2 regions of the Reyranella humidisoli genome follow, and region 1 is predicted to be linked to the other one. Evidence: predicted binding sites of a transcription regulator. Region 1 holds the regulator's gene; the other holds the start of a gene.
What was found. Region 1 encodes LexA, which represses DNA repair genes until DNA is damaged. Its sites were predicted from a motif close to TGTTCNNNNTGTGTTCNG; they were not measured.

Region 1 (4,524 bases):
GTCCGCTACGGCATCGCACTCGCGCCGGCATTGGCTCTGCGCATCGACGCCAAGAAGGTGGCGGCCGTGCTCGCGCTGATGGCGGCGCTGTTCTACACGGCGCTCGCGGGCGCTCCCGTGCCGGCGCAACGCGCCTGCGCGATGGCGGCCTTCGCGCTGCTGGCCATCCTGCTCGACCGCACGGCACTGTCGCTGCGGCTTGTTGCCTGGTCGGCGGTGATCGTCCTCCTCATCGCGCCGGAATCGCTGACCGGCGCGTCCTTCCAGATGTCATTCGCCGCCGTCGTCGCCTTGATTGCCGGCTGGGAATCTGCGGCGCCCCTGCGTCGCCGCCTGCACGAGCGAGCCGAACTCTCGCATCATCGCTGGGCATGGCGCATCGGCGCGGCGATCGCTGCCAGCCTCCTCACGACCCTGATCGCCTCGGTCGCCACTGGCGCCTTCGCGGCCTACCACTTCAACCGCCTGTCATTGCTCGGCGTCGTCGCCAACCTGCTGGGCGTGCCGCTCACCGGCTTCTGGATCATGCCGTGGGGCCTGCTGGCGATGCTGCTGATGCCGTTCGGTCTGGAAGCCTTCGCGCTGGTGCCGATGGGCTGGGGCGTCGATGCGCTGAACGCCATCGCCTTCCATGTCGCGGCGTGGCCCGAATCCGCGGTTCTTGTGCCGTCGCTGCCCGGTGCGAGCCTGTGGCTGCTCACGGCCGGCGGTCTGTGGCTCTGCCTGTGGCAGAGACGCTGGCGCTATGCCGGACTGCCCGTGGTCGTGATTGGCCTGATGCTCGGTCCGCCGCCCGCGCCCGACCTGCTGATGAGTGAGGACGGTCGCGTGCTTGGCCTGCGCGACGAGAAAGGCGTCGTCCACGTGGCCTCGGCACGAACCGACCGGTTCGTGAGCGATTCGTGGGCACGGCGGCAGGGGCAGGAGGGCGCCAAACGCTGGACCGTCAGCGCCGACGAGCAGGCGTCCGGCCTCGGCTGCAATACCGGTCTCTGTCGATGGCGCAAGGGACCGTGGCGCATCGCGATGGTGAGCGACGAGAGGCGGCTCGCCGAGGCCTGCGGCTCGGCTGACATCGTGCTCGCGACTGTCGACGCTCAGGCGCGCTGCAGAGGACCGCGCCTCGTGATCGATCGGCGCGACGCCTGGAAGGAAGGAGCGCATGCGCTGTGGCTGGACGATCTCACGGTGAGGCGCGAGACCTCCAACGGCCGCCGCGGTGACCGTCCATGGGTGCCCAACAGTTCGATGCGCCAGGGCGCGGTCAAGGCACCGGGTGCCTGACGCTGACGTTCCGGTCAGTGATAGCGGCGATAGAGTCCGGCGAGGCGGCCCTGGATCTTGACCCTGTCGGGTCCGAAAATCCGCGTCTCGTAGGCGGCGTTGGCGGGCTCGAGCGCGACCGACGCGCCCTTCTTGCGCAGACGCTTCAGCGTCGCCTCGGTGTCGTCGATCAGCGCCACGACGATCTCGCCAGTCTCGGCGGTGTCGGAACTCTTGATGATGGCGATGTCGCCGTTCTGGATGCCGGCGTCGATCATCGAGTCGCCCTGGACCTCCAGGCAATAATGGGCACCCGAGCCCAGCAGTGAGACGGGAACGTCGACGGTCGTGGAATTATCGCGCAGCGCCTCGATCGGTGTGCCGGCGGCGATCCGGCCATAGAGCGGGAGGCTGAGAGCCTGGGCCTCATTGGCGGCCTGGATGGCGCCGGCCAGCGGCACGCGGTCGGCGCGCACGATCTGGGGCACGAAGCCTTCGCGGGTTTCGGAGAAGCCGGCACGGCGTGCGTCGGCCAGCAGGGGGGTCACGTTCGGTGCCGGGAGGGCCGCGCTCTCGGGCAGCTTCACGACCTGCAGCGCGCGCGCGCGATGGGGCAGCCGCCGCAGGAAGCCGCGCTCCTCGAGCCCGGTGATCAGGCGATGGATGCCCGACTTGGACTTCAACCGCAGCGCTTCCTTCATCTCGTCGAAGGAAGGAGACACGCCATCGTCGTTGAGCCGCTTGTTGATGAACAGGAGCAGTTCGTTTTGCTTGCGGGTTAGCACCGTCTTCTCCCCAGAACGCCTACCGGATTTAGGAACAAATCCTGAAACCCGGCACATGTTCTAGTTTAGTTCCGCATAAACGTCAACTTATCCCAAGGAGAACCGGGATCAGTAGCCGCCGGAAAGGCTTTGGAGATCGACAACCTGCACGGTGTCTCCCGCCTTGCGCGCGGGATCGTGGGCCGGACGAATCATCAGGCCATCACATGCCGCCAGCACCGACAGCATCGAACTGTCCTGAACGGGATGCGGGTCGACGGTGAGCGATCCGTCGCCGGAACGAGCGAGACGCGAGCGGACATAGTCCTCGCGCTGGTCGTTCTGCTTCACGTCGACCGCGAGGCGGGCGGGCACGGTGCGCGCGAGATCGCCGGATTGGCCCAGCATGCGCTCGAGCGCCGGCTTCAGGAACAGGAGCGCGCAGACCATGGTGGAGACGGGATTGCCCGGCAGGCCGAGCACGCGGGCGCGATCACGCGCGGCGAACATCAGCGGCTTGCCGGGGCGCATGGCGATCTTCCAGAAATCCATGTCGAAGCCCTGCGCCTTCAGCGCGTCCTGGACGAGATCGTGGTCGCCGACGGAGGCGCCGCCCAGGGTGATCAGCAGGTCATGCTGCGCGCCGGCTTCGATGCAGCGCTCGATCAGCTTCGCGTCGTCGCGTGCGATGTCGAACAGGGTGGGCTCGCCGCCCCAGCCACGCACGAGGGCCGCGACGGCAATGCCCGAGGAGGAGACGATCTGGTTCCGGCCGACCGGCTCGCCCGGCATCACGAGTTCGTCGCCGGTCGAGAGGATCGCGACGCGCGGCTTGCGATGGACCGAGAGCCATGGATGGTTCATGGCGGCCGCCAGCGCCACATCGCGCGTCGTGAGCGTCCGGCCTGCCTCCAGCGGCGAATCGCCCGCACTGAAGTCGAGCCCGGCCTTGCGGATGTGGCGCCCGACGCTGGGCGCCTCGAGGATGGTGATCCTCGGCCCATCCGCCTTCGTGTCTTCCTGAATAACGATCGAATCGGCGCCCATCGGCAGGGGGCCGCCGGTGAAGATGCGCACGGTCTCGCCGGGCTGCAGCGCGTGGTCGTAGGACCCACCGGCTGGTGCCTGGCCCACGAGCGTCAGCACCGCCGGGACGGCGGACACGTCGGCGGCGCGCACCGCATATCCGTCCATCGCCGAGAGGTCGGCCGGCGGCTGCGTCAGCCGCGCCCGCGGCGGCACGGCGAGCACGCGGCCGGCGGCGTCGGCGACGGATACGGTTTCCGAGGGAAGCGCCTCGAAGGCCGCGATCACGCGGGCATGGGCATCACGAACGGAGAGCATTCCCGGCTTCATCGAGCTTCCCATGTCCCCGACTTGCCGCCGGACTTGTGGAGGAGCTTCACCTCGGAGATCACCATGCCGCGGTCGACCGCCTTGCACATGTCGTAGACGGTGAGGGCGGCGACGGACGCCGCCGTAAGCGCCTCCATCTCGACGCCGGTGCGGCCCTTCAGCCTGCAGGTCGCCTCGATGTCGACGGCCTTGCGCTTCGGGTCGAGCGACAGCTTCACGTCGACCGACGACAGCGAGAGCGGATGGCAGAGCGGGATCAGGTCGGGCGTCTTCTTGGCCGCCATGATGCCGGCGAGCTGGGCCACCGCCAGCACATCGCCCTTCTTGGCCTTCTTGTCGCGGATCAGCTTGAGCGTCGCGGCCTGCATGGTCACGCTGGCGCACGCGACGGCGACGCGTTCGGTGATCTCCTTGTCCCCGACATCGACCATGCGGGCGTTGCCGCCCTCGTCGAAATGGGTGAGCGTCGCCTTGCGCTTCATGCCGCCTCGCGCACCAGGATCTCGCGCACTGCCGCCTCGACGTCGGGCTTGCGCATGAAGCTCTCGCCGATCAGGAACGACGAGGCGCCGACGCGGGCCATGCGCGCGAGATCCGCAGGCGAGCCGAGGCCGCTTTCGGCCACGAGCACGCGGTCCTTCGGCACCAGCGGCGCCAGTTTCTCGGTCGTGGCGAGATCGACCGCGAGGGTCTTGAGGTTGCGGTTGTTCACGCCGATCAGGTCGGCGTCGACCTTGAGCGCACGCTCCAGTTCCTCGCCGTCATGCACCTCGACCAGCACGTCCATGCCCCATTTGTGCGCGAGCTTCGCCAGCTCCGCGGCCATCGCGTCGTCGAGGCAGGCCATGATCAGCAGGATGCAGTCGGCGCCGAGCGCGCGGGCTTCCGGCACCTGGTAGGGATCGATCATGAAATCCTTGCGCAGGACAGGCAGCTTCACCGCGGCGCGCGCCTCCGTCAGGAACTCGTCCTTGCCCTGGAAGTAGGGCTCGTCGGTCAGGATCGACAGGCAGGTCGCGCCGCCGCGCTCGTAGGAGCGGGCGAGGGACGGCGGATCGAAGTCCGGCCGGATCAGGCCCTTGCTGGGCGAGGCCTTCTTGATCTCGGCGATCAGGCCGTAGCGGCCCTCGGCGATCGTGGC
Region 2 (4,524 bases), on a different contig from region 1:
TGGGCATGCCGGCGCCAGCGGAACACCGAAGGCGGATCGTCGGGAACGAAGGCGGTGACCTCGACGAGTTCGGGCCGCTGCAGCAGGCGCGTCGGCCGGGCATTCTTGAGGTTCGCGATCCGGCGCCACGCCCCCTCGACGGCAGGCTTCGAAGAGACAGGCGCCGAGACCTGGACGCGCTCGGGGAGGTGGCTGTCGCGGGTTAGCAGCCGCACGACATTCTCCGAACCGAGGCGCAGCGCCAGCCGGTCGGCCAGATCGATCGTACCGTCCCGGCCCGAGGCGATGCCGGGCGAGTCCTGGTCGGGCAGGGCATCCTGCGTGCCGCTCCAGGTCTCGACCTCGGGCGCGGAGAGGATCATCAACTCGACGCCGAATCCGGGATCGAGTTCGCCCAGCCTCTCCTCGAACAGCTTCATCAGCTTCGGGTTGTCGCGGTTGGGCCGGCTGGTGCCGATCGAGGTGCGGTCCACCGAACCGTCGACGCGGTAGAGCGCGATCTCGAGCTGGCGCGCGCCGACGCCAGCCTGCTCGAATTGTCGGCACAGCGCTGCCAGAAGTCGACTGGTCGCGGCGGCGATATCCTCGGCCCGGCCGATCGGCTCGGCGAAGGCGAGGCGCGTGCGGAAAGCGGGCGGCAGGCGACGCGGCTCGATCGGCTCGTCGAGCCTGCCCAGTGCCTGGTCTATACGGCGCACCGGATGGTCGCCAAAGCGGCGGACGAGCGGCCCGCGCGGCATGGGGTAGAGATCGCCGATGCGGCGCAGGCCGAGCTTCAGGAGGGTTTCCAGGATCGGCGGATCGAGGCGCAATCCCTCGACCGGCAAGGGGGCGAGTGCATCACGCTGGCCGCGCGAGGGGCAGAAGAGATCGGCCTGGCGTTCTGCAAAGCGCGCCAGCGCCCAGGCGGCGCCGGCCGTATCGGCCATCGCGGCCCGGCAGGAAAGATCGCGGCGGGCCAGACGCGTGACCAGGTCGGCCAGCAACGCGCGTTCGCCAGCCTCGCCCTCACCGAAGAGATGCGTGCAGCCGGTCACGTCGAGCAGCAGGCCGGCATCGCCGCCGAATCCGCCGACGCTGCAGGCGGTTTCGATGTCCGGGACGAGCGCGCCGCCCAGAGGATCGATCGCTACCCACGGCGTGTAGCGATCGCACCAGCCTGCGATCGCCTCGATCAGGCGAAGGTCGGCCTGCGGCTCGCCCGCCTGCGTGACGAGATCGGGCAGGAGCGCACGCGCATCGGCCAGCCGCATGCGCGGCCGGAGTCCGGCGGCCCGGGCATGAGCATTGAGGGCGGCGAGGCGCGGGCAGCCGTCGTGCCAAACGACGGTGGCGGCGGCCCTATCCGACCAGTCTTTCTTCGAAGCGCGCGCCAGCCGGTCCGTGGAGAGCTTGGGGAACCACAGCGAGACAATGCGTTTCATCGTTCCACTCCACGAGCCAGGACGGGATTTCGTCGGCGGACGGCGTGCCGAAACGGTTGCGCCGCAACTCCACGCGCCAGCGGGCGGCGCCGACGTCGGTGAGGCCCGGCGTCGAGGCCGAGGGAGCGGAGATGATCCGCCAGCGCGTCGCGCACACGCTTTGCGGCGGTCCGGGCTGCGCGCGCAGCAGCAGGGCGGGGACGCCGCTCTTTTCGGCGGCGAGAGACAGGCGGCGGCCGGCCGTGGGATCGGCCGCGCGCGTCTCGCCCAGCACGGCGGCGATGCCGGGGCAGCGCAGCCCTTCTTCCATCGCCCAGAAGAGATCCTCGTCGCGTCGCGACATGACCATCAGCAGGCGTGCCGGATCGAACCAGGACGACAAGGCCGGCGCGTAGGGTGTGGCATCGGAGGGCCCCGAGGCATGGCGACACCACAGGATCGTGCCCGGTCCGAAGCGGCCGAGAAGATGGGCGGCGAAACCCATGGCAGCACCGTCGTGCGGCGCCACGCGACCGGAAGGGCCGGGGCCGGCCTCGATCTCGTGCAGGGCGCCGGTCAGCAGGCCGCCTTCGGGCAGCAGGGCGTCGATGGCGGGAATTCCCAGCTTCACCGAGGCGGCCCGGCCTCTTCTCTGGGCGCTGTTGGCCCTCTCGAGCCGGCGCACTTTCTCGCGCAGGACCGCCGGCACCGACGCGGCCGCATCGTTGGCCGCAACGGCCCTGGAAACAGGGGAAGAAAGGGCACTCGGGGAAATGACCGGCATCGCCCCCTCGCAGGCTGATGGAATTAAATGTTCTTCTTTTGTTCTAATTGCCTCAAAACCGGGAGTCAACGGGAGTCAGTGCTGGCATATCGAGTGCATCTGGGGGGAAGCTGCACGCCTGCCTCGGAGGCTCCATGACCCTGCGCCTGTCCCTCGTCGCCCTGTGTGCCACCGCATTCGCCCTGATGGCGGGACCGGCCCTGGCGCGCTGCTCCAAGAACCTGGTCGAGCTCGGCCCCACCCTGCAGGGACGCGGCGTGCAGATGGCCTCGCTCGACGGGGCGCAGATGGCGGCGGACGCAGCGAGCCGCGCGATCATCACGTTCCTCGGTCATTCCAGCTTCGAGATCGATACGCCGCAGGGCGTGCGTGCCATCACCGACTACAACGGGCTGAACGGTTTCGGCCGCAAGCCCGACATCGTGACGATGAACAACGCGCATTCGACGCACTACACCGACACGCCCGAGGAGGGGATCACCTACGTGTTGCGTGGCTGGCCGAGCGAGAACGGCGAGACCGAGGCGCGTCACGACGTTGCGCTCAAGGATCTCAAGGTGGCGAACCTGCCGACCAATGCCCGCGACTGGGGCGGCGGCTCGGCGCGCATCAACGGCAACTCGATCTTCACCTTCACCATCGGCGATCTCTGCATCGCCCATCTCGGCCACCTGCATCACCGGCTCACCAAGGATCATCTCGACGAACTCGGCCGCATCGACGTGCTGATGGTGCCGATCGACGGTGCCTACACGGTCGGCCTGCCGGTGATGGTCGAGGTCGTCCGCCAGATCCAGCCGCGCATCGTGCTGCCGATGCACTATTGGGGACGCGGCCAGGTCGCACGTTTCGAAGAGCTGATGCAGGACCAGGACGCCGTCTTCATTTGGCCCGACCGTCGCACCATCGAGGTGGCGCACGACACGCTGCCCGAGAAGCTCACCGTCTACGTCGTCGGCGGGAATGGCGGGGACTGAACAGGCCGATCCGTTCTATGGCTTGCCCGCTGCGATTCGCGGGCCTCTTAACTAGAGTTCGCGTCCCTTCTCGAAGCCTGCCAGGAATTGCACGAGGTTGCGGCCGAGATCGTCGCCGAGATAGCCGCCTTCCTGGACCAGCACCGTCGGCAGGCCCATGCGCGCGATCTTCTCCGCCATGGCGTGGAAGCCTGCGCCCGTGACCTTCAGGCCCTGTAGCGGATCGCTCTCGCTGGCGTCGAGGCCCAGGGCCACGACCAGTGCCGTGGGTTGGAACTCCTTGATGCGCGTCAGCGCCTTGTCGCCGGCCTCGAGCCATGGCGCGTCCGGTGAACCGAGCGGCAGGGGCAGGTTGAGATTGAAGCCTTCTCCCTTGCCCGTGCCGCGCTCGTGCGCATGGCCCCAGAAGAAGGGATAGTAATAGTCGGGATCGGCGTGGATCGAGACGGTGAGAACGTCGTCGCGCTCGTAGAAGATGCCCTGCGTGCCGTTGCCGTGATGCACGTCGACATCGAGGATCGCCACGCGCTCGTGCCGGCTGCGCAGGCGTTGCGCCGCGACCGCCGTGTTGTTCAGGAAGCAGAAGCCGCCCGCCATGTCGGCATAGGCATGGTGCCCCGGCGGCCGGCAAAGCGCATAGGCGTGCTTCTCGCCCGCCAGCACCATGTCGGCGACGGTCGCGGCGACCTCGGTACCGGCGAGGGCCGCTTCCCAAGTATGCGGCCCGATCGGGCAGCCTGTGTCGACCTGATGCCAGCCGGCGCGGCCCGCGAGCGCTTTCGGGTAGGAGGCATGGGCGCGTGCCGGATGGACGTTGGGCACCACTTCCGGACCCGCACCCGGCAGCTTCGCCCATTCGCGGGCGGCGATCTGCAGGAAGTCGAGATAGTCCGGCGTATGCACGGTTGCCGCCGGCGCCGGACCGTATGAGCCGGGAGGCAGGATCGTGTGTCCCGCTTCCATGGCGGCCGTCAGCAGGCGGGTGGCGCGCTCGGGCTGCTCCGCGCTGCGCTGCTTAGTGCCCCGCACCACGAAGTGCTGCGGATCGTGCTGGGCGTGCTTCTCGGAATAGACGATCTTCAAGGCGGGACCTCAGGTCGTGGCGATGGCCTTCGCCGTCTTCAGAGCGGCGATCTCGTCATCGCTATAGCCCACCTCGCGCATGATCTCGACCGTGTGCTCGCCGATTCCGGGCGACTTCTGCCGCGTCTCCACCGGCGCGGCGGAGAGCTTGATCGGGTTGGCGGCCGACTTCACCGGCCCGATGCCCGGATAGTCGATCTCCAGCACCGAGCCGCGCGCCCTGGCGTGATCGCTCGCCATCACGTCGCTCACCTTGTAGGCGGCAGAGCAGGGCATG

Region 2: the regulator LexA is predicted to act here: its motif matches at 2,216-2,233, upstream of KQ910_RS19830 (ImuA family protein).

The regions. Positions count from the first base shown of each region.
Region 1 covers NZ_JAHOPB010000003.1:386,719-391,242, reverse strand. Annotated here, with positions in the region: gene KQ910_RS25345 (ComEC/Rec2 family competence protein) at 1-1,284, shown strand, start outside; gene lexA (transcriptional repressor LexA) at 1,299-2,048, opposite strand; gene KQ910_RS25335 (molybdopterin molybdotransferase MoeA) at 2,157-3,371, opposite strand; gene moaC (cyclic pyranopterin monophosphate synthase MoaC) at 3,380-3,865, opposite strand; gene trpC (indole-3-glycerol phosphate synthase TrpC) at 3,862-4,524, opposite strand, start outside.
Region 2 covers NZ_JAHOPB010000002.1:307,962-312,485, forward strand. Annotated here, with positions in the region: gene KQ910_RS19825 (Y-family DNA polymerase) at 1-1,424, opposite strand, end outside; gene KQ910_RS19830 (ImuA family protein) at 1,342-2,187, opposite strand; gene KQ910_RS19835 (MBL fold metallo-hydrolase) at 2,322-3,164, shown strand; gene KQ910_RS19840 (histone deacetylase family protein) at 3,216-4,247, opposite strand; gene KQ910_RS19845 (CaiB/BaiF CoA transferase family protein) at 4,257-4,524, opposite strand, start outside.